2 linked regions of the Herbiconiux aconitum genome follow. The protein of the gene in region 1 binds, or shares a complex with, the protein of each later gene. Links are inferred from orthologs where the notes say so. Each region holds a gene or a part of one and is shown on either strand. Other genes may lie near its edges.

Region 1 (11,597 bases):
AGGCCAGCACGACGGCCAACACGATCAGGATGATGATGAGATCGGTGGTGCTGACCGGCTTGTCGACCGCCGTGAACGCCGCGACGAGCACGAAGAGGCCGACGCCACCCACGCAGAGCACGATCGAGATGATCGAGCTGCGGTTCAGCTTCACATGACTGATCCGCGAGTTCAGGATGGCGGTCATGACCAGTGCGACCGCGCCGAGCGGCTGCACCACGATGATCGGCGAGAAGCCGAGGCTGGTGAGCTGGAAGACGATGGCGAGCCCGAGCATCAGGGTGCCGATGACCCAGGAGGGCCGACTGAGCAGCGCCATCAGCTGACGAACGCTCAGGCCTTTGTCGGCGTCGTGCGTTTTCGCCTCGACCTTGGTGACCCCGCGATACTGGAACTGGGCACCCAGGCTCAAGAAGATGGCACCGACCAGAGCGAGCGGGATGCCGATGAATTGCTTCGGGTCGAGCGCGATCTGGTCGCTGAGCTCGAACAGTTCAGGAGGCACTCATCGACAGTACCCCGGAAGGCTCGCCGTTAGGCTTAGCGAATGGCTGTTCTCCCGATTCGAATCTCCGGAGATCCCGTTCTCCACTCCCCCGCCGCCCCGGTCGCCGTGATCGACGACGACGTGCGCCGACTGGTCGAGGACATGTTCGAGACGATGGATGCGGCCCCGGGCGTCGGTCTCGCCGGCCCGCAGGTGGGCGTGCCGCTCCGCCTCTTCGTCTACAGCTGGACCGACGACGACGAGGTGCTGCACCGCGGAGTGGCGATCAACCCCGAGCTCTTCATCACCCCCACTTCGATCGAACCGGCCGACCCCGAAACCTCGTCGGAGGGCTGCCTCTCCTTCCCCGGTCCGCGCTTCCCGCTGGCTCGTGGCGCTGCGGCGATCCTGCGCGCATCCGATCTCGACGGCAACCACTACGAGATCGAGGCCACCGGATGGCTGGCCCGCATCTTCCAGCACGAGTTCGACCACCTCGACGGCGTGCTCTACGTCGATCGGCTCGACCGGGAGTATTCGAAGGCCGTCGCGAAGATCATCCGCAAGCGGGGTTGGGGCGTCGACGGCAACGCCTGGCTCCCCGGGGTCGACGACCTCGACGCGTAGGGCGTGTCGCGGCCGGCCTAGGTGACGGCACGGATGAGGGCCGCGACCCCTGCGGCCACGATCACCACCACCACGAACGGCACGCGCAAGGCGTAGAGGCCCGCCGCCACGAGCACCGCCGGCACTCGCGCATCCACTTGGATGGACTGCCCGGCGCCGAGCGTCTGCACCGCGATGAGCGCGGCCAGCAGCGCGACCGTCATCAAGTTGGCGATGCGGGCGACCGTCGGGTGCTCGAAGGCGCGCGGCGGGATCAGGTAGCCGGCCACCTTGAGCCCCAAGCAGATGACCGACGCGAGAATGACGATGTTCCAGCTGCTCACGCGGCATCCCCTCGGCTACTCGATCGGCGGTCACGGCCCAGCAGATTGAACGCGCCGACCACGATGGCGACGACCGCGGCCACCAGCACGGGCAGGCCGGGCGTGAGGAACGGTGTCAGGAGGGCGGCGACGAAGGCGGCTCCCACCGCCACGGCCTGGGTCTGCCGCTCCTTCAGTCGCGGCCAGAGCAGCCCGAGGAACGCCGCAGCGGCCGCCGCATCCAGACCGTAGGCACTCACGTCGCCCAGCAGGTCGCCGATGAGGGCGCCGACGAGGGTGGTGAGGTTCCAGCCGAGGTAGATCAGGATGCCCGTGGCCCAGAACCCGACCCGCTCGGCGGCGGGCGTGCGCTGGGCGGCGGAGACGGCGACCGACTCATCGATGGTGAGCTGTGCGGCCGCGGCTCGTTTGAGGAATCCGGGGCCGATGACGGGCGACATCCGGATGGCGTAGAAGACGTTTCGCGTGCCGAGCAGCGCCGCACTCGTGACCGCGGCGGGCCCCGCCGCGAGACCACCCGACGCGAGCACGCCGATGAGGGCGAACTGGGAGCCGCCCGTGAACATCACGAGGCTGAGGAAGCAGGTCTGCCAGATGTCGAGACCGGAAAGGGTGGCGAGGGCACCGAAGGAGATGCCGTAGGCGGCGGTGGCGAGGCCGACCGCGAGGGCTGCCCGGATGGCGGCCGTCTCTTCGGGGGTTCGCCGGGATGCGCGGGGCATCATCCGATGATGGCAGAGCCCATTCGAAACTGGGAAAACAACCCCTTTCCACCAGGATGCGGTCGGCGTAGATTCTGACTCGACGCACAGTGGAAAGTAGACGGTCCATGCCGATTGAACACGAGTACAGCCGCGTGATCCACCACGGTGGACGCAGCTTCTTCGCCACGAGCACGATGGCGGACATCTTCATCGCTCACGCCCGCGACACCGCGGAGCGCGGCGACACCGAACTGGTTCCGCTCCTGCACAAGGGCGGCGTGGAACTGCTGCTGGTCGGCCCGCTGACACGGATCGCAATGAGCGAGATCGAGGTGGGCACGGCCCTCGACGAGGTTCCGCCCCCGAAGTCGCCCCGACGCCTTCCCGCGCCCGCTTCGGCGGGTTCGTCTTCGTCGTCTGCGCGCCGCCACCGCGTCGCCGGCTGACGAGTTCCTCACCGGCGATCCCTCGGGTCGCGGGCTTTTTTCGTGTGCCGCAAACGAAGAAAGGCCCCGCGGGTGGAGCCGCGAGGCCTTCGCTCCCCGACTTGGACTCGAACCAAGAACCTGCCGGTTAACAGCCGGCTGCTCTGCCAATTGAGCTATCGAGGAATGTTGCTGAAACAGCGTCAATACATTATCACTGTTTCGGCACCCGCTTTGACCACTCAGTAGCCCGCCTGGGGGTCGACCCGTCCGGCGAAGTCTCCTTCGCCGAGCAGAGCACGCACGTTGTGCCGAACGCGCGCCGCCAACAGCGGCGCCGTCATCTCGGGCGTGTCCGCCGTGTGGGGCGTGATGAGTGCGCGGGGCTCCGACCAGAGCGGATGCCCGTCGGGCAGGGGTTCCGGATCGGTGACGTCGAGCCCCGCACCGGCGATCTGTCCTGAGGCCAGTGCAGCGGCCAACGCGTCGGTGTCGACCAGTCCGCCGCGGGCGATGTTGATGAGATATGCCGTTTGCTTCATATGACCGAACTGGGCTTCGCCGAGGAGCTTCTCGGTTCCCGCGGTCAGGGCGGCGGCCACGACGACCACGTCAGCGGCGGGCAGCACCTCGTCGAGACGGTCGTTCGTCACCGTGCGGCCCGCTCCGGGCACAGCGAGCTCGGAACGGCGCACGATGGTCGACTCCACACCGAAGGGCTCCAGCAGCCGCAGGAGCTCCAGGGCGATGCCGCCGGCGCCGATGACCACCACGTCGAGACCGTAGAGCGACAGTCCCGTCTTCGCACCCCAGGTGGTGGCGCGAACACGCTCGGGCAGGTGGCGCAGCAGAGCCAGCATCAGCGTCAGCGCATGCTCGGCCACCGGCTGGGCGTAGGCGCCCTTGGCGCTGGTCCAGACCAGGCGGGGGCGATCGTGGCTGCGCAGCACCTCGGCGAAGGCGTCGACCCCGGCCCACGGCAGCTGCACCCATTCCACCTGCGGGTTCGCCTCGAGGGCGGCGGCGAAGTCGTCGGCGCCGCGCGAGCTCAACCAGACGATCCCTCGGGTCTCCGGCCCGAGTGGCGCCACGGCGCCGCCCGCCTCCTCGATCGCCTGCACGAAGAGTGGTTCAGCGGTGGGCAGCACCGCGATGGGCCCCGGGTGCGGCCGTTCATCGACCGGCAGGGATTCGGCGGGAACCGCGAGCACCTCGCGGTGGCGACTCGGGGTGGTAGCTCGGTGCATCAGCGATTCTCCTCGCGGCGAGCTTCGGCTCGGGCGCTGTCGGCGTCTTCGTTGGCTTCATATTCGGCTTCGGCCGAGGCGTCATCGTCGTCACCGCCGGCCTCATCCATCTCGTCGCCCTCGTCGCTCTCGTCCTCATCGGCGTAGGTCTCGCGCGCCAGCCCGGCCACGTAAGGGTGCCGCGGGTCGCCGAGCACCTCGTCGATCGGGCCGAGCCCCACCACCACGCCCTCGTGGATGACGGCGATGCGGTCGACCGCCCGGCCCAGCGCATCCAGGTCGTGGCTGACGATCAGTGCGCTCGCTCCGCGCGAGCGCTGCAGGCCGGCGATGACGTCGACGACGGCGCCCCGAACCGAGACGTCGACGCCCGCGGTGGGCTCGTCGGCGATCAGCAGCACCGGATCGAGGATGAGCCCGCGGGCGATCGCCACGCGCTGTCTCTGGCCGCTGGAGAGCTCGTGGGGCTGCTTCAGCATCGTTCCCACGGGCAGGAGCAGAGCATCCACCAGCGTGGCGGCTTTCAGCCCGGCCTCCTGACGGTTGAAGCGCTTGTCGCGGAGGAACAGCGGTTCGGCCACCAACTCGGCGACCGTCATGTTCGAGGTGAGGTTCGACCCGGCATCCTGTGCCACGTAGCCGACGCCGAGCGTCAGCTTGTTGAGATTCGCGCGCTTGAGCCCGCGCATCTGAAAGCCCAGAACGTCGAGACTGCCGCCGATGATACGGGGCGAGTTCTCTTTCGAGCCCCGGATGGCGGCCTGGCCCGACGCCACCTGGGCGAGCGTCGATTTGCCCGACCCGCTCGATCCGACGAGCCCGACGATTTCGCCGGGTTCGATCACCAGGGTGAAGCCCTTCACCGCCGTGAACGCCGAGCTCACGCTGTGTGCCGGGTATTCGATGGTGACGTCGGAGGCGGTGAGTACGTTTCGGTCAGCCATAGGATTCGAGCCTAGGCGTTCGCCGCTACTCCGCCTGCAAGGCGCGGCGGTCGGCCTCGAGTTGCACCAGTTCGCGCTGGATCTCGCGGTAGATTTCGGGATTCTCGACCGCGTCGGTGCGCTGCAACCGCCCTTTGACATCTTCTTTGCGGCGCAGAAGGTGCCGCTGGATGAGGTCGCGGGTGATGCGGCGCAGATAGATCTGCGGCTCGCGATCGGGTCGCTCCGGCAACGGCGCCACGGCGATCTCCTCGACCAGCCGGCGATACTCCTCGGGCACATCGGCCTGGATCACCGTCACCCAGTCCTGGCGTTCGAAGGAGTCGACGTTGCGGCCGATCGCGTCGCGGATCGCCGCGAGCGGCGCATTGCTGAACCCGCAGCCGCTCGCCTGCAACAGCAGGTCTCGACCGACGACGGTCGGAGCCTGCAGCATCGCCATCAGTGCGTCGCGCTCGGTGCGGGCGGCGGTCGTGGCGGGAAGCTGGGTGATGGTGACGCTCGGGCGCACCACCGGGGCCTCTTGGAGGGAGGTGACGGAAGCCACCAGCGGATCGCCGGCCGGGTCGATCGAGCGCGGACGCTCGGCGACCACCACGGCCGCAGCGCCGCGCTCCGGGCCACCCCGGTCGGACGCACCCCGGTCGAGGGCTCCGCGGTCGAGAGTGCCGCGGTCGCTTCCGGATGCGCCGCGCGAGCGGGACCCGCTGCTCTCCACAGCACGCTGCACGTCGTCGAGCTCCATGGCCAGCATCTTGGCGAGCTGGCGGGTGTACGCCGGTCGCAGCGCCGAATCCCGGATGTCGGACACGATCGGTGCCGCATCCCGCAGGGCCGCGACGCGGCCCTCGACGGTCTCGAGGTCGTAGGCCGAGAGCTTCTGCTTGATCACGAACTCGAACATCGGCTTCTTGCCCTTGATCAGCCGTCGCACGGCGTCGTCGCCCTTCGCGAGCCGGAGGTCGCAGGGGTCGAGACCGTCGGGCGCCACCGCCACGTAGGTCTGGGCGGCGAAGCGCTGCTCCTCGCTGAAGGCGCGCAGGGCGGCTTTCTGGCCGGCCGCATCCGGATCGAAGGTGAAAATGACCTCACCGAGACCGGCACTGTCGTCGGAGAGCACCCGACGCATGATCTTGATGTGCTCAACGCCGAAGGAGGTGCCGCAGGTGGCGACCGCGGTGGTGACACCCGCGAGGTGGCACGCCATCACATCGGTGTAGCCCTCCACCACCACGACCTGCCGGCCGCGCGCGATGTCGCGCTTGGCGAGATCGAGCCCGTAGAGCACCTGCGCCTTGTGATAGACGAGCGTCTCAGGGGTGTTGAGATATTTCGGGCCCTTGTCGTCGTCGAAGAGCCGACGAGCGCCGAAACCGACGGTCTGCCCCGTCTGATCGCGGATCGGCCAGATCAACCGGCCCCGGAAGCGGTCGTAGCTTCCCCGGTCGCCCGAACTGAGGAGACCGGCTTCGCTGAGCTCCTTCTCGGTGAAGCCCCGGCTCTTGAGGTGCTTGCCCAGGTTGTCCCACCCCTGCGGTGCGTAGCCGACACCGAAGTGCGCGGCGACAGAGGCATCGAAGCCGCGTTCGCCGAGGAAGGCCCGCGCGGTGTCGGCCCCCGGCATCGTGAGCTGCTCGGCGAAGTACTCGCGCGCCGCCTCGTTGGCGGCGAGCAGGCGAGCCCGATTGCCTTGATCGACCGCGGCGCCGCCGTCTTCGTAGTGCAGCTGGAAGCCGATCTTCGCCGCGAGGCGCTCGACCGCTTCAGCGAAGGTCACGTGATCCATCTGCTGCAGGAACTTGTAGACGTCGCCGCCCTCCCCACAGCCGAAGCAGTGGTAGAAGCCGACCCCCGGCCGCACGTGGAAGCTCGGGGAGCGCTCGTCGTGGAACGGGCAGAGCCCTTTCATCGACCCGGAGCCTGCGCTCTTCAGCGTGACGTAGTCGCCCACCACATCGGCGATGTTGACCCGGGAACGGACTTCGTCGATGTCGCTTCGACGTATCAGCCCTGCCATGTCTCTAGGATACGTTCCGGCTACCGACACGCAGCCCGGTGGAGTGGGGTTCGACCAACCGGGTGTGCCAGGCGTCGGCCGTCTGATCGGTGAGGCTCGCCACCTGGTCGACCACGATGCGCTTGCGTTCGGCGTCGCCGGCGGCCAGGCGCCAGTCTTCTGCGAACGCCGTGTCGAGCGCCCGGCCGTCGGACTCCCAGAGGGCGTCGGCCAACTCGAGCAGCTGCGTTCGCTGGGTCTGGTAGATCGGCTGCCGGGCGTCGTTGCTCATCACGAACACCGACACGATGCCCTTGAGCGTCGCGATCTCGGCCTCGACCCAGGGCGGCACCACGACATCGGCCCCATAGCGCGTGATGCTGGTGGCCGGGAAGGACTCCCGGGTGGCGCGGGTGGCTGCGCCGGCGAATCGGCCGATCAACTGGCTGGTGAGGTTCTTCAGGCGAGCGTGCGCCTGGCGCGAGTCATCCCACTCCGACAGCCAGACCTGCAGCGAGTCGAGCCGTTCGAAGGCCTCCGTCAGATCGTCGAGGCTGAACGCCCCGCCGGCCCGCGAGTGGATGCTGCGGATGAGCGCCGCGTGATCGGCACGCGCACCGAGCACCGAGACGTCGATGTAGCCGTTCAGCACCGCGTCTTCGAAGTCGTGCACCGAATAGGCGATGTCGTCGGACAGGTCCATCACCTGGGCCTCGACGCAGAGCTTTCGATCGGGCGCACCGTGCCGGAGCCACTCGAAGACCGGCGCGTCGTCGTCGTACACCCCGTATTTCAGCCGACCGCTCGCATCCGGAACCGGGGCGGACACCGTCCACGGATACTTGCAACTCGCATCGAGGCTCGCCCGCGTGAGGTTGAGGCCCACACTGCGGCCCTCGCCGTCGAACACCTTCGGTTCGAGCCGGGTCAGGATGCGCAGACTCTGCGCGTTGCCCTCGAACCCGCCGATGTCGCGGGCCCAGTCGTTGAGGGCCCGCTCGCCGTTGTGCCCGAACGGCGGATGCCCGAGGTCGTGCGCGAGGCACGCGCTGTCGACCACATCGGGATCGAGATCGAGGCTGTTGGCGAGCTCGCGGCCGACCTGGGCCACCTCGAGCGAGTGCGTGAGGCGGTTGCGGGCGAAGTCGGCCACCACGGCCGGGCTCAGCACCTGCGTCTTGGCCGCGAGTCGCCGCAGCGACGAGGAGTGCAAGAGGCGCGCCCGGTCGCGCGCGAAGTCGCTGCGACGGGTGTAGTGCTCCTCGGGGAGGAATCTCTCGGCGTCGGCTTCGGAGTAGCCCTTCGTGGGCGTCGCGGTCGACAGGTTGTGCAGGGGCTCAGCCACCACTGTGACTCAGTTCTGCCTCGGCGAGGTCGACCCGCCCGGCGCTCTCGAGCGAACGGGACTTCAGCCATCCGTCGGGCAGCGCCGGGTTCTTCGGGCTGCCGGCCCGGCCGCGCGGGCCCTCGGCGTCGGCGCCCGGGTAGGGCTCCGACCAGTCGAGGGTGGCGAGGATCTCATCCATCTGGGCCAGGCTCGTGACGGTGCTGAGCGCGGCCCGCACCTCGTGGCCGGCCGGGTAGCCCTTCAGATACCACGCGACGTGCTTGCGGATGTCGCGGCAGGCGCGATTCTCGTCTCCGAAGAACTCCACCAGCAGCTCGGTGTGCCGGCGGAGCGTGCGCGCCACGTCGCCGAGCGACGGGGCGGCCCGCAGCGCTGCCGCCTCGTCGGCCGTGAGCTCACCGGCGCGCACCCGGAACGCCGCCGCGAGGTCGCCGAACAGCCACGGGCGGCCGAGGCAACCGCGCCCCACGACGACCCCGTCGCATCCGGTCTCGTCGACCATGCGCAGCGCGTCTTCGCCCGACCAGATGTCGCCGTTGCCGAGCACCGGAATGCTCGTGATGGTCTCTTTCAGCCGCGCGATGGCCGACCAGTCGGCCTGACCGCTGTAGAAATCGGCCGCCGTGCGCGCGTGCAGCGCGATGGCCTTCACACCGGCACCCTCGGCGGCGCGGGCCGCTTCGAGGTAGGTGAGGTGGTCGGTGTCGATGCCCTTGCGCATCTTGACGGTGACCGGGATGTCTCCGGCCGCGTCGACCACCGACTCGACGATCTCGCGGAAGAGATCGAGCTTCCAGGGCAGTGCTGCACCCCCACCCTTGCGCGTGACCTTGGGCACCGGGCAGCCGAAGTTCATGTCGATGTGATCGGTGCGGTCTTCGTCGACCAGGATGCGCGCCGCCTCGGCCATCGTGGCCGGATCGACCCCGTAGAGCTGGATGGAACGAGGCGTCTCGGACGGGTGGTGGGTGATGAGCCGCATCGTCTCGGGCGTGCGCTCGACGAGGGCCCGGCTCGTGATCATCTCGCTCACGTAGAGGCCGGCGCCGAACTCGCGGCAGAGCCGTCGGAACGCAGTGTTCGTGATGCCCGCCATGGGCGCCAGAACGACGGGCACGTCGAGCCGGATGGGCCCGATGGCGAGCTTGTCGTCGACGGAGGTCAGCGCGTCGCCGACGGCCTTCGGTGCGGGGGCGGTGAGTGTTGGAGTGGACATCGTGGTCAATTCTCCCAGACTGGCGCCGGGGGTGTGTCGGGATCGGGAATCCTGTGGAGAGTCGGGCTGTTGAACACGATTGTGAGTGACAAGAACGGTATCGACAGAGTGCTCCATGACGCCGAGGCCCGGGGCATCCCGGTGGAGGTCGTCGAGCGGCCCGCCGCCGACTCGCTGGAGGCGGCTGCCGCGCTGCTCGGGCTCGCACCCGGCGACGTGATGAAGAGCCTCGTGGTGAAGCGTCACGACGGCGGCTTCCTGTTCGCCCTCATCCCGGGCGACCGTCAGATCAGCTGGCCGAAGCTCCGCACCCTGGTCGGGGTGAACAGGCTCTCGATGCCGCATCAGGATGTCGCGCACGAGGCCACGGGCTACGAACGCGGCACGATCACCCCGCTCGGCTCGACCACGGCCTGGCCCGTCTATCTCGACGCCTCGTTCGTGGGCAAGCGCGTCGCGATGGGCGCCGGCGCCCATGGGCACAGCGCTTTCGTCGACGCCGACACCCTGGCAACGGGGCTGGATGCGGTGGTCGCCGACATCTCCGACCCGATCCCCGCGCGCGACTGACATCGAGTGGGCACGAATCGTCGCCCAAGCCCAGGGGAACCGACGAATTGTGCCCACTCGATGATGCCGAGGGCGCCTGAGCGTCAGATCGCGCAGGCGTCGCCCTCGCAGGCGGCACCCGGGTCGCCCACGAGGGTGAGGGTCAGCGGTGCGCGAGGCAGGATCTGTACGGGCTGAGGGGGCGTCGCGGCGGGAGCAGCCTCGCCTGCGGCATCGGCGGTCACGCGCCGACCTCCGTCTTCTCGTCGGTCACCTGGCGCAGCACCTGCGCGAAGGTCGCCGGGTCTTGCGCGCCCGAGACGCCGTACTTCCCGTCGATCACGAAGAACGGCACGCCCTGGATGCCGTAGGCGATCGCGGTCTGCTGATCGGCGCGCACGTCGGCCAGGTACTCGTTCGAGCTCAGCGAGCGCACGACGTCGTCGCGGTCGAAGCCGAGTTCGGCACCGAGATCGGCGAGTCCGTCGATCGTGCCCACCTGACGGCCCTCGACGAAGTAGGCCTTCAACAGCCGTTCCTTGGCCTCGAGCTGCACTCCCCGAGCTTTGGCGTAGTGGATGAGTTGGTGCGCGAGCACGGTGTTCGCGTGCTTGAGGTTGCCGTAGTCGTAGTCGAGACCCACCGAGGCGGCGATGCCGGTCACCCGCTCGATCATCGGCCCGATCTGCTCGACCGGGAAACCCTTCGTGGCCAAGAACTCCTCGTGGCTGCCGTCGAAGTCGACCGGCGTATCGGGCGAGAGCTCGAAGCTGTGGTATTCGATCTCGACGGGTGCAGCGCCCTCGTCGCCTTCGTATTCGGCGATGCCGTATTCCAGTTTGCGTTTTCCGATGTAACACCACGGGCAGGCGATGTCGGACCAGATGTCGATTTTGATGGCTTCAGTCACGAAGAAGCCAACGCGGGCATCCGCGATCTCATTCCGCGACGGAAGGGCGTCAGACCCCGATCTCGTCTTCGGTCGGGTCAGGCGCATCCACGGCCCCGCCGAACCGCCGGTTGCGTCCGGCGTAGTGCTCGATCGCCTGCCACAGGTCGACGCGCGTGAAATCGGGCCAGAGCCGGTCGAGGAACACCATCTCGGCGTACACCGACTGCCAGGGCAGGAAGTTCGAGGTGCGCTGCTCCCCCGAACTCCGCACGAAGAGATCGACGTCGGGCAGCTCGGGCACGTAGAGACGCTTCTGGATCAGCTTCTCCGACACGGCCGAAGGGCGGAGGCGCCCGGCCGCGACGTCGTCGGCGATGGTGCGCACCGCATCCGTGATCTCGTTGCGGCCGCCGTAATTCACGCACATGGTGAGGGTGAGGGTCGAGTTGGCGGCCGTGAGGCGTTCGGCGAACTGCAGTTCCTTGATGACCGAGGCCCAGAGCCGCGGCTTGCGGCCGGCCCAGCGGATGCGCACACCCCACTCGTTCAGCTGGTCGCGCCGGCGGTGCAGCACCTCCCGGTTGAACCCCATCAAGAACCGCACTTCGTCGGGAGAGCGTTTCCAGTTCTCGGTGGAGAAGGCGTAGACGCTGATGTGCTTCACCCCGATCTGGATGGCGCCGGCCACGACGTCCAAAAGCGCCGCCTCGCCCGCGCGGTGCCCCTCGATGCGGGTGAGACCACGCTGGTTGGCCCACCGCCCATTGCCGTCCATGACGATCGCCACGTGCTTCGGAACGGCGCCGGCAGGAATCGACGGCGGGTGGATGCCCGTCCAG
Region 2 (11,697 bases), on another replicon or contig:
TGGCCGACTACAACCGCACGGTGTTCGACAACGGGGCGTCGAGCGCGGCGCTGAACCACGACGTGGCCGACATTCCGGCGGGGCCCTACGACGTCGTCTACCTCGATCCGCCCTACGCACCGCCATCCGACGATGCCGATTACATGAAGCGCTACCACTTCCTCGAAGGTCTCTCGGTCTACTGGCGCGACCGCGTGATCATGGAGGAGACCAAGACGAAGAAGATCGCGAAGAAGTTCACGCCGTTCGCTTACAAACGCACGGTGGAGGATGCGCTCGCCGCCACCTTCGAGAAGTTCCGCGATTCCGGTGCGATCGTGCTCTCCTACTCCTCCAACGCGGTGCCCGGGCCGCAGCGCATCCTCGAACTGCTCGCGGCGGTGAAGCCGCACGTCGAGCTGCGCGAGATCGACCACTCCTACAGCTTCGGCACCCATGCGACGGCGGCGCGCAACTCGGTGCGCGAATACCTCTTCATCGGGCGCGATTGATGGGCGACATCCCCTCGTTCGACGAGTATCTGTCGACGCTCGGGCGGATGTCGCGGCACGTCGACCCGACCCTGCCCACCGCTGCGGCACAGGTGATCCACGACGCCACCGAGAGTCTCGCGCGTCTGGCGGAGGGGGGGATCGAGGCCGAGGACGGCTTGCTCGCCGGGCTCGACGGGGACGCCGGGGGCGGCCTCCACGTCGCGGGTCTTGCGGCGTGGGCGCACGCGCATCCCGAGTGGGTGCCGGCGCTCGGCCTCACCGTTGGCCTCTCGCAGGAGCGGCTGAAGAACTCCCTGCGGCACGAGTTCGACACCCCGAGCTGGGCCGCCCTCGCGCGCACCCGTCCGGTGGCGCTCGTGGAGTACCTAGACCGCGATTTCGGGCTCATCCGGCTGCTCGAAACGCAGCTCGGGCGAACATATACCTTCTCCGACATATTGGTGGCGCGGGCCGGTAGCCGCGTCGCCGCAATCAGCGCGGGCGCGTCGGGGCGGCGCCTCGAAGACGAGATCGAGGCCATCGCCTCCGACCTCGGGCTGAGCTACGGCACACGCACGCGCTTCTCGGGCCGCAATCGCCGCACGGCTCCCTGCGATCTCGTGGTGCCCGCCACGGGCGAGGCGCAGATCGTCGTGGCGGCCAAGGGCTTCGACTCCACGGGATCGAAGCTGACCGACGCCGTGCGCGAGATCGAGGAGATGGCCGACGTGCGGTTGCCGCAGCAGTTCGTGATCGCGGTGATCGACGGCATCGGCTGGAAGAGCGGTCAGGCCGACCTGCGGCGCATCCATGCCCTCTGGGAGTCCCATCAGATCGACGGCATGTATTCGCTGAACACGCTTCCCGTCTTCCGGGCCGATCTGGAGCGGGCGGCGCGGCTGCGCGACCTGCTCTGACCGCGGGCGAGGGCGCGAGGGCGCGGGGCCGCTACGCGGGGGTGTTCGCGGCGATGAACTCCTCGAGGCGCGTGCGAGCCACGTCGTCGGGCAGCTGCACCGAAGGCGACTTCATGAAATAGGCGCTGGCCGACTCGACCGGGCCACCGAGTCCGGCGTCGAGCGCCAGCTTGGCGGCGCGCACGGCGTCGATGATGACGCCGGCCGAGTTCGGTGAATCCCAGACCTCCAGCTTGTACTCGAGGTTGATCGGGGCGCCGCCGAAGCCATGGCCCTCGAGCCGCACGAAGGCGAACTTGCGGTCGTCGAGCCACGGCACGTGATCGCTCGGACCGATGTGGATGTCGCGCTCGGGCAGATCGATGTCGATGTTGCTGGTCACGGCCTGCGTCTTCGAGAGCTTCTTCGACTTCAGGCGCCGGCGTTCGAGCATGTTCTTGAAGTCCATGTTGCCGCCGACATTGAGTTGGTAGGTGTGGTCGATCTGGATGCCGCGGCTCTCCATCAGGCGTGCGAGCACGCGGTGCGTGATGGTGGCGCCGACTTGGCTCTTGATGTCGTCACCCACGATCGGCAGGCCCGCCGCCACGAACTTGGCCGCCCACTCCGGGTCGGAGGCGATGAACACGGGCACGGCGTTCACGAAGGCGACGCCCGCATCCAACGCCGCCTGGGCGTAGTGCTTGGCGGCATCGTCGGAGCCCACCGGTAGGTAGCAGACGAGCACCTCGGCACCGGACTCGCGGAGTGCCGCGGCGACATCCACGGGCTCGACGTCGGACTCCTCGATCATCTCGACGTAGTACTCGCCGAGCCCGTCGAGGGTCGGGCCGCGCTGCACGGTGACGCCGGTCGGCGCGACATCCGCGAACTTCAGCGTGTTGTTCTCGCTCGCCCAGATGGCCTCGGCGAGGTCGACGCCCACCTTGGCGGCGTCGACGTCGAACGCCGCCACAAACTCGAGGTCGCCCACGTGGAACGGCCCGAAACGGGTGTGCATGAGCCCCGGGATGCTCTCGTTCTCATCCGCATCGGCGTAATACGTCACGCCCTGGATGAGTGAGTTCGCGCAGTTTCCGACGCCGGCGATCGCGACCTTGATGCTCATTCGGTGCAGCCCTTTTGTTCTGTTGTTGTCGATTCGGTTGTTGTCAAAACTCAACGATTCTATCCATCGGTGCTGGGTGAGCCGACCGTGGCTCTCAGAACACGCGGAGGAACCACTCGACCGTGCCGATCGGATGCCGCTGTACTCCGCTCAGCACGAAGGTGTCGCCGTCGATGCTGAGCTGAGTGCGATGGGCGGCCATCGCGCGGGTCTTCTGCGCGAGGGTGCCGGTTTGCGTGAGGTCGACTTCCAGCAGGGCCCCGTCGGTGCGGGCGTCGGCTGCGGCGTCATTCATCCCAGCCTCCAGCCCCGAGCCTGGAGCGCGGGGCTCCACGATGGCGAAGTACGGAATGCCCAGGCGGCGCGCGACTTCGACCCCGGCGTCGTGCATCCGCACGTGGTCGGGATGCCCGTAGCCGCCCTGCGCGTCGTAGCTGACCATGGCCGACGGCCGGGTCTCGAATGCGGCCGCGAGCACGTCGTCGACGACGACGTCGAGCGGGGCGAGACTCAGCGAGGCGGGGCTCGCATCCCCGGCAGCCTCCGCGAATCCGTCGGCACCCCAGCGCATGCCGGAATCGGAATACACCCGCTCGGGCCGGCCGGAAGCACGCGCAGGCGCGGCACCGAGGAAGGCATGGGCGGGCTCGCCGAGCGCACCGAGCGCATCCGCCAGCTCGCCCACCCGATGCGGGCCAAGCAGTTCGGTGCCCTCGAGGCTCTCGAGTTCCCCCGGCACGACTTCGCCCCGTTCGCCGCGGGTGCCCGTGAGGATCGTCACCGGGACGTCGTTCCGCAGCAGCGCCGCGATCGTGCCTCCCGTCGAAATGGACTCGTCGTCGGGATGGGCGTGCAAAAAGAAGGGGCTGTCGCCGAAGGCGACAAGCGGATCGGTCATAGAGGTCATTCTGACTCCTCGGCATGCGCGCGGCGTTCGAGCAGGTCGTCATAGAAGGCCGCGAGGTGCTCGGCGGTGTGCGGCCAGCTGTGGGTTCTGCCGTGCCGGAGCGCGCCCGCGCGGAGCGCGGCGAGCCGGGTGGGGTCGTGCAGCAGCTCGTCGATCACCCGGCCCCAGACATCCGGAGACCTGTGGTCGATGAGGAGCCCGCTCACGCCGTCGTGCACCGACTCGACCAGCCCTCCGGTGGCCGCGGCGATGACCGGGGTGCCGCTGGCGGCGGCCTCGAGCGCCACGAGGCCATAGGTCTCGGAGTGCGAGGGGATGAGGAGAAGAGTCGCCTCGCGTAGGAGGCCCGCGGCGGCCTCGCGCGACTGGGCGGGCAGGAACGAAACGTCGTCGTGCAGGGCCAACGCGGTCACGAGTCCGTGCAACCCCGACGTGTACGCCTCGTGGCCCGGGCTCGTGCCGCCTGCCACGATGAGCCGCGGGCGCCGCCCGTGCGGGATGGCGCCGATGGCCCGGATGGCGAGGTCGACGCCCTTGAGTGGCTGGATGCGCGCCAGCACGAGCACCGTCGGCCGCGCGAATCGACGGAGATCGGCGCCGAGAGCGGGTTGAGACTCCGTCGGAGTCGTCAGACGAGCCGAATCTCCGTCGTTTCGGCTGCGCGTGAGGCGGTACGGGGGCGCGGCGGGGTGGAACAGGTGGGTGTCGACGCCGGGGGCGACCACCGCGACCCGGCCCGGGGCCGCAGCCGTCGCCCGGAGGATGGCGGCACGCTCGGCCTGCGTCGCCGCGATCGTGAGGTCGGAGTCGTGCACGAGTGCCGCCTCGGCCCGCAGCCGCACGGCAGGCTCCGGCACGTCTCCGGGTGCGAGCTGCTCGTTCTTCAGGGCCGCGACCGTGTGCAGGCTGAGCACGTGGGGCGCACGCTGAGCGCGAGCCACCGGAAGTGCCGCGGCGCCGGACAACCAGTAATGCGAATGCACGAGATCGAACGGCGGCAGTTCGGCCATCGCGCGGCCGAACTCACCGGTCAGTGCTGACAGCTCCGACTTCGGCACGGATGCGCGGGGCCCGGCCCGCAGGAACCGCACCGGCACGCCGTCGTCGGTGTGCGCATCCGCTCGCCCGTCGCCTGCGTCGCGCGTCAGCAGCTCCACGTCGTAGCCGCGTGCGCGGAGTGCGCCGGCGAGTCCGACCAGATAGACGTTCATCCCGCCCGCGTCGCCGCTGCCCGCCGTCGCCAGCGGCGAGGTGTGCAGGGAGACCAGTGCGATACGACGACTCACGTTCACACCTTCACACATCTACCCGGTCTGATAGGCTACCCAGGTTGTCTTGTGCCCAGTGGAATTCTCCACGCGGGTGCAGGACCGATGCAGAACCCTCCTGTCACAGACCGTCTGTGACCGTTCAAGTCCGAAGGAGGTGGGTTTGTGACGCATCAGTACGAACTCATGGTGATCCTCGATCCTGAGATCGATGAGCGCACCGTGGCTCCCAGCCTCGACAAGTTCCTCAACGTCATCCGCAACGATGGCGGCACTGTCGACAACATCGACATCTGGGGTCGTCGTCGCCTGGCCTACGAGATCAACAAGAAGACCGAAGGCATCTACGCCGTGGTGAAGCTCACCGCGAACGCCGACGCCACGAAGGAACTCGACCGTCAGCTGAAGCTGTCGGAAGCCGTCATGCGCACCAAGGTGCTGCGTGCCGAAGAGGCCATCGCGCAGGTCGCCGCCGCCACGAAGCTCGCCGAGGAGAAGGCCGCCCGCAAGGCTGCCAACCCCAAGGCCGCTGCACCGGCCGCTGCTTCCGCGTCGGCTCCGTCGGCTGCCGCTGCTCCGGCTGCTGCCGTCAAGGCTGCTTCCTCCGCTCCCGCCAAGCCCGCCGCGGCTGCTGCCGCTCCGGCCGAGGCCAGCGAGTAGTCCGTCATGGCCGGTGAAACCGTAATCACCGTGGTGGGCAACCTCACCGCCGATCCCGAGCTGCGCTACACGCAGAACGGGCTGGCCGTCGCGAACTTCACGATCGCGTCGACCCCCCGCACGTTCGATCGCGCGTCGAACGACTGGAAAGACGGCGAGGCCTTGTTCCTCCGTGCGAGTGTCTGGCGTGAATTCGCCGAGCACGTCGCCGGATCGCTGACCAAGGGCAGCCGCGTCGTTGCGACCGGTCGTCTGCGCCAGCGTTCCTACGAGACGAAAGAGGGCGAAAAGCGCACCTCGATCGAGCTCGAGGTCGATGAGATCGGTCCCTCGCTCCGCTACGCGACCGCGCAGGTCACCCGAGCCACCAGTGGTGGCGCCGGTGCCGGCGGCGGGTCGTTCGGTGGTGCAGGCGGCGGCGGAAACCGTGGTGGCCAGCCTGCCGTCGACGAGCCCTGGGCGGCATCCGCTCCGGCGTCGTCGGGCGCGGGCGGCGACGTCTGGAACACTCCCGGCAGCTACGCCGACGACACCCCCTTCTAAACTTCTCTTCTTTCAGAACAGGACAGTAAAACAATGGCTGGAAAGTCAAGCGGCGACCGCCGCAAGCCGCTCCGCGGCGCCAAGGGCGCGAAGAACGCCGCTCCCGCGAAGTCCATTCGCGTCGGAGTCATCGATTACAAGGACGTTGCGACCCTTCGCAAGTTCATCTCGGAGCGTGGAAAGATCCGCGCTCGTCGTATCACGGGAGTCTCCGTCCAGGAGCAGCGCCTCATCGCCCGTGCCGTCAAGAACGCCCGCGAAATGGCACTTCTGCCCTACGCCGGCTCGGGCCGTTAAGGAGCAGCATCATGTCGAAACTCATTCTCACCCACGAGGTGACCGGACTGGGCTCCGCCGGCGACGTCGTCGACGTCAAGAACGGCTTCGCTCGCAACTACCTCATCCCGCAGGGCTTCGCCGTGGCGTGGAGCCGCGGTGGCGAGAAGCAGATCGAGTCGATCAAGGCGGCACGCGCCGCCCGTGAGCTCGCCACGATCGAAGAGGCCCAGCACCTCAAGCAGACGCTCGAGAACGCCACCGTCAAGCTCACCGTCAAGGCGGGCCAGGGCGGTCGCCTCTTCGGTTCGGTGAAGACCTCCGACATCGCTGACGCGGTGTCGGCGGCCGGCATCGGCTCGCTCGACAAGCGCAAGATCGAGATCCCGAACGCCATCAAGGCCACGGGAACCCACGAGGCCACCGTGCGCCTGCGCGACGACCTCTCCGCCACGATCACCCTTCAGGTGGTCGCAGCAAAGTAGTCACTCCGAGAAGGGGTGTCAAGGGTTTTCACGACTCTTGACGCCCCTTTTTCGCGCCCGATTTCTCGAACGCTGTCCCCAGCCCTGTACACAGGGAGCAACGAGTTTTCGAAGCTTCAAGCACTGGTCGAAGGATGTCTCCACTCACAGACTGTGGGAATATTAAACCCCTGGTCAGAATCTTATTCGGGGTCACGTGGGCGAACTTGTCCACAGGCTAGTCCACAGATTACACACACCAGTTCCGGCGTTTCGCGCACATCTTCCACAGGCTTATCCACAAGGCTGTTTGTGTGGGTAGATGCCCTCTTCTTAGTCTTGGGCAGCGCCTAGGGGGAACCTCCGATGTCAGTGGTCGGAGTTATGAATGAGGCGTGCATCAGGTGCGCCGTCATGTCACGGCAGATCAGGAGTAATACGTGTCGATCGCCCATCTCGGACTCGCGGGGGAACAGCGGCCGGGGGAGACCCGTCAGGGCGACCGCACGCCTCCGCACGACCTGCTCGCCGAGCAGAGTGCGCTCGGTGGCATGCTGCTCAGCAAAGACGCTGTGGCCGATGTGGTCGAGGTCATGCGCTCGGTCGATTTCTACGTTCCGAAGCACGAGGTGATCTTCGAGGCCATCCTCAACCTCTACTCGCACGGCGAGCCCACCGATGTCATCGCGGTGACCGATGAGCTGACGAAGACCGGTGAGCTGAACCGCGCCGGTGGCGCCGAATACCTGCACACGCTCACGAGCCTCGTGCCCACAGCCGCGAACGCCGGCTACTACGCGTCGATCGTGGCGGAGAAGGCGGTGCTGCGCCGCCTGGTGGAGGCCGGCACCCGCATCGTGCAGATGGGTTATGCCAGCGAGGGCGAAGTCACCGACCTCGTCAACAACGCGCAGGCCGAGATCTATGCGGTGAACGGTGGAGTCGAGGTCGAAGACTACGTGCCGCTCACCGTGGCGGTGACAGCCGCGATCGACGAGATCGAGGCCGCGGCCGGCAAAGACGGGCAGATGACCGGTGTGCCCACCGGCTTCGCCGATCTCGACAACCTGACCAACGGTTTCCACCCCGGCCAGATGATCATCGTGGCGGCGCGACCGGCACTCGGAAAGTCCACCCTCGCACTCGACTTCTGCCGCGCGGCGTCGATCAAGAACGACATGCCGTCGATCTTCTTCTCACTCGAGATGGGGCGCTCGGAGATCGCGATGCGTCTGCTCTCGGCCGAGGCATCCGTTCCCCTGCAGAGCATGCGCAAGGGCCGTATCGAGGGCCGCGACTGGACCACGTTGGCCTCGACCCGTGGGCGCATCAACGACGCCCCCTTCTACATCGACGACAGCCCGAACATGACGCTCGTCGAAATCCGTGCCAAGTGCCGGCGGTTGAAGCAGAAGGTGGGCCTCAAGCTCGTGGTCATCGACTACCTGCAGCTCATGACGAGCGGCAAGAAGGTCGAGAGCCGGCAGCAGGAGGTCTCGGAGTTCTCCCGTGCCCTGAAGCTCATGGCGAAGGAGCTGCAGGTGCCGGTCATCGCCCTCTCGCAGCTGAACCGTGGGCCGGAGCAGCGCTCCGACAAGAAGCCCGCCATCAGCGACCTCCGCGAGTCGGGTTCGCTCGAGCAGGATGCCGACATGGTCATCCTGCTGCACCGCGAGGGCGCCTACGAGAAAGACAACCCGCGCGCCGGCGAGGCCGACTTCATCGTGGCCAAGCACCGCAACGGCCCCACCGCCACCATCACGGTGGGCTTCCATGGTCACTTCTCCCGCTTCGCGGACATGCCCCCGGCCTAGCCGGCGCAACCTCCGCCGCCGCAACGACGGAGAAAACCGCGGAAGATCGGAAACGACGGATGCTCAGCCCGAAACTCGTGCGCGGGTCCGTCGTTTCGGAGTCAGGTCACTCGAGAGGGGCGTCGACCGCGGTGCGGTAGACGTCGATGACCCGGTCGAGGAACGAGGCGATCACGTCACGCTCCTCGGGCGGCAGCTCGTCGACCAAGCGGGCGACCCCCACGATCACCGGCATCAGCTCGTCGATCGCCCGGTTCACGGAGGAACGGGTCGGCACCACCACGATCTTGCGCCGGTCGTGCTCGTGCCGGTGCCGTTCCACGTGACCGAGCGCCACCAGCCGGTCGACCACCAGCGTCGACGCCGCCGTCGTGACACCGAGGCGGGCCGCGAGGTCGCTCGGCGTGAGTGGGCCCTCTTGGATGAGTCGTTCCATCGCCGCCAGATCGGTCGGATTCACGGCGAGCACCGCTCCGAGCCGGCGCTCGAACGCGCGGGAGACGGAGTTGATCTCGCGCAACGAGTTGCTGATCTCGTTGGTCTCCGGAAGGCCGGTCGCGGGCAGCTCTTCGCGCGTCCAGACCTCGGTGAGGTTGCGCGCATCCGTCATGACTGACATGCTAATACTCTAGGTAGCTAAGTTGCTTAGCAAAAATGAAACGGAGACGACAGGATGCGCGCGATCGCCCGATTCGTGAGCGGACTGACCGCTCGCGGCACCGCTTGGATCACCCTCGGGCTCTCGGTCGTCGCCATCGCAGCGCTCTTCGCGCTGCTGCCCACGAGCTCTGCCGACAGCTTCCCGCCGAGCGGTCTGCCGGACTCCAGCGAAGCCGCCCAGGTCACCGCTCTGCTCGACGATTTCCCGAGCGCCGACACCACCGCCGGCGTGCTCGTCTGGAGCCGTGACGGCGCCGCGCTCACCGATGCCGACAGGGCCGCCATCACGGCCAACGCCGCCACCCTCGCCGAGCAGTCCATCGCCCCGCAGGCCGTGGTGCCGCAGTTCAGCGACGACGGTACGGCGGCGCTGGTCGCCGTGCCCCTCGACGCCACCGAGGCCGAAGACGACTTGGCCGCCACAGCGACGGACCTCCGTGCGACCGCGAACAATGACCTGCCGGAGGGTCTCGAAGCCCTGCTCACCGGGCCTGTGGGCTTCCAGGCCGACATCTCCAACGCCTTCGCGGGGGCCGACTTCCGACTGCTCCTCGTCACCGTCATCGTGGTCGCCGTGCTGCTCATCATCACGTACCGCAGCCCCGTGCTGTGGATCGTTCCGCTCGCCGTGGTCGGCATCGCCGACGGTCTCGCCCGCGTCGTCGTCACAGCCCTCGCCGAACCGCTCGGCATCACCATCGACGCCTCGATCGGCGGCATCCTCTCCGTGCTGGTCTTCGGCGCGGGCACCAACTACGCCCTGCTGCTCGTGGCGCGCTATCGCGAGGAACTGACGCGTGAAGAGAACCGGCATCGCGCCATGCTCACGGCGGTCACGAGTGCCGGGCCGGCCATCGCCGCGAGCGGCGGCACCGTCGCGCTGAGCCTCCTCACCCTGCTCCTCGCACAGCTCTCCGGCAACCGCGCGCTCGGTTTCGCCTGCGCCATCGGTGTGGTCATCGCCATCCTGTTCGCTCTGCTGGTGCTGCCCGCGGCGCTGGTGGTCTGCGGGCGCGGGCTCTTCTGGCCCTTCGTGCCGCGGGCTCCACGACCGGACGGCGACGCTTCGAGCGGCCAAGCCCACCAGCACGCCGCCGCCAAACAGGGTGTCTGGATGCGCCTCGGCCGGGGAGTCGCGCGCCGCCCGGCGGTCGTGGCGATCGTCGCCACCCTCGGCATCGGCGTGCTGGCCCTCGGGCTCTCCGGCTACCGCGTGGGTCTGTCGCAGACCGATCAGCTGCTCGGCGACCCGGAGTCGGTCACCGCGCAGGAGGTGATCGACGGCTCGTTCTCGGCCGGCCTCACCGGCCAGACCATCGTGCTCACCCCCGACGACGCGGCCGAACAAGCCACCACCCTCGCCGAAGGGGTCGACGGCGTCGAATCCGTGCGCCCCGGCGAGAGTTCGGGCGGCCTCACCCGCCTCGACGTCTCGCTCGCGAGCGAGCCCGAGAGCGAGGCTGCCTTCGCGACGATCGAGGGGCTGCGGGATGCCTATGCGAACGCCGACGGAGACGTGAGCCAGACCCTGGTCGGCGGCAGCGACGCCACCGCCCTCGACACGAACACCGCAGCGGCGGCCGATCAGGCACTGATCATCCCGTTGATCCTCGCCATCGTGTTCATCATCCTGGCGCTGCTGCTGCGCTCCCTGGTGGCGCCGGTACTGCTCATCGCCAGCGTGCTCGCCACCTTCTTCGCCAGCCTCGGCGCCTCGAACGTGCTCTTCCAGAACGTGCTCGGCTTCCCGGCCTTCGACTCCAACGTCATCCTCTTCGCCTTCCTCTTCCTGGTGGCGCTCGGCGTGGACTACAACATCTTCCTCACGACCCGCGCCCGCGAGGAGACCGTCGGGCACGGCACCAGGGAGGGCATGGTCAGGGCCCTGAGTTCCACCGGCGGGGTGATCACGAGCGCAGGCATCCTGCTCGCCGCCGTCTTCGCCGTGCTCGGCGTGCTGCCCGTGGTGGCGCTGACCCAGATCGGTGTGATCGTCTGCATCGGGGTGCTGCTCGACACCCTCGTGGTGCGTACGGTGCTGGTGCCCTCGCTCGTCTTCCTCACCGGAGACCGCTTCTGGTGGCCGTCGAAGCCGGCACTCGCGAGGCACTCAGCCAGAGCGCAATAAACTAAGGGCACGAGCACGACCTGAATCGAGGCCCCCGGAGTGACCGACTCACCCCGCACGACCGTGCGGTCGCCCTACTGGGGTGTGCCCGTGGCCCGCGCTGTGCCGTTCATCGTCACCGCCCTCGTCATCACCTTCTCGCCGAATCACTCCGCCCAGGCGGGACTCCTCGCCTACGGCGTCTTCGCCATCGTCTCGGGCATCATCGTGGGCACGCTGTCCTGGCGCACGGTGCCCGAGAAGTCGACCCGGGTGATCTTTGTCATCCAGGGCGTCTCCAACGTGCTGTTCGGCGCGCTCGCACTCGGCTTCAATGCCGGCGGCCTCGGCTTCTTCTTGTTCTGCGCCACGATGAACTCGGCGATCTGCGGCTTCCTCGAGCTCTACTCGGGCCTTCGGCAGACCAAGAATCCGGCCAGCCGCGACTGGGCCATCGTCGGGGCGCTCACGGTGGTGTTCGCCCTCGTGCTCATCTTCTT

Evidence for each region.
Region 2: the proteins of dnaG (region 1) and dnaB are in contact, whole or in part, in a crystal structure (PDB 2R6A), measured with the Geobacillus stearothermophilus proteins. The link is inferred for Herbiconiux aconitum from one-to-one orthologs. Residues at the interface, in WP_049624496.1 of Geobacillus stearothermophilus: Lys456, Leu457, Leu458, Pro459, Ala460, Asn463, Ala464, Leu467, Leu535, Leu536, Ile537, Ala538, Gln544, Glu545, Asp548, Tyr549, His552; in WP_033016901.1 of Geobacillus stearothermophilus: Ser13, Glu15, Ala16, Gln18, Glu91, Leu92, Asp94, Ala95, Val96, Pro97, Thr98, Ala99, Ala100, Asn101, Tyr104, Tyr105, Ile108.

Annotation. Positions count from the first base shown.
Region 1 is NZ_JANLCM010000002.1:922,531-934,127, forward strand. What follows is about bases 4,279-7,175. They hold dnaG (DNA primase), read right to left. Parts: upstream 6,775-7,175; coding sequence 4,783-6,774; downstream 4,279-4,782. Other genes in these bases: N1027_RS15905 (ATP-binding cassette domain-containing protein), read right to left, coding at 4,279-4,757; N1027_RS15915 (deoxyguanosinetriphosphate triphosphohydrolase), read right to left, coding at 6,779-7,175. Outside these bases: N1027_RS15870 (DMT family transporter), read right to left, coding at 1-505; def (peptide deformylase), read left to right, coding at 548-1,114; N1027_RS15880 (AzlD domain-containing protein), read right to left, coding at 1,132-1,437; N1027_RS15885 (AzlC family ABC transporter permease), read right to left, coding at 1,434-2,159; N1027_RS15890 (hypothetical protein), read left to right, coding at 2,267-2,587; N1027_RS15900 (D-isomer specific 2-hydroxyacid dehydrogenase family protein), read right to left, coding at 2,809-3,813; more of N1027_RS15905, read right to left, coding at 3,813-4,278; more of N1027_RS15915, read right to left, coding at 7,176-8,101; tRNA dihydrouridine synthase DusB, read right to left, coding at 8,091-9,317; N1027_RS15925 (aminoacyl-tRNA deacylase), read left to right, coding at 9,387-9,887; N1027_RS15930 (hypothetical protein), read right to left, coding at 9,971-10,111; N1027_RS15935 (DsbA family oxidoreductase), read right to left, coding at 10,108-10,776; N1027_RS15940 (isoprenyl transferase), read right to left, coding at 10,826-11,597. UniProt on the Escherichia coli protein: RNA polymerase that catalyzes the synthesis of short RNA molecules used as primers for DNA polymerase during DNA replication.
Region 2 is NZ_JANLCM010000001.1:1,008,794-1,020,490, reverse strand. The notes cover bases 6,247-9,243. They hold dnaB (replicative DNA helicase), read left to right. Parts: upstream 6,247-7,056; coding sequence 7,057-8,430; downstream 8,431-9,243. Other genes in these bases: N1027_RS04585 (MMPL family transporter), read left to right, coding at 9,104-9,243; N1027_RS04590 (MarR family winged helix-turn-helix transcriptional regulator), read right to left, coding at 8,537-9,049; rplI (50S ribosomal protein L9), read left to right, coding at 6,247-6,637. In the rest of the region: N1027_RS04640 (DNA adenine methylase), read left to right, coding at 1-491; N1027_RS04635 (hypothetical protein), read left to right, coding at 491-1,390; N1027_RS04630 (inositol-3-phosphate synthase), read right to left, coding at 1,422-2,498; N1027_RS04625 (PIG-L family deacetylase), read right to left, coding at 2,593-3,396; N1027_RS04620 (glycosyltransferase), read right to left, coding at 3,402-4,691; N1027_RS04610 (single-stranded DNA-binding protein), read left to right, coding at 5,340-5,876; rpsR (30S ribosomal protein S18), read left to right, coding at 5,910-6,173; more of rplI, read left to right, coding at 6,185-6,246; more of N1027_RS04585, read left to right, coding at 9,244-11,218; N1027_RS04580 (HdeD family acid-resistance protein), read left to right, coding at 11,258-11,697. UniProt on the Escherichia coli protein: The main replicative DNA helicase, it participates in initiation and elongation during chromosome replication. Travels ahead of the DNA replisome, separating dsDNA into templates for DNA synthesis.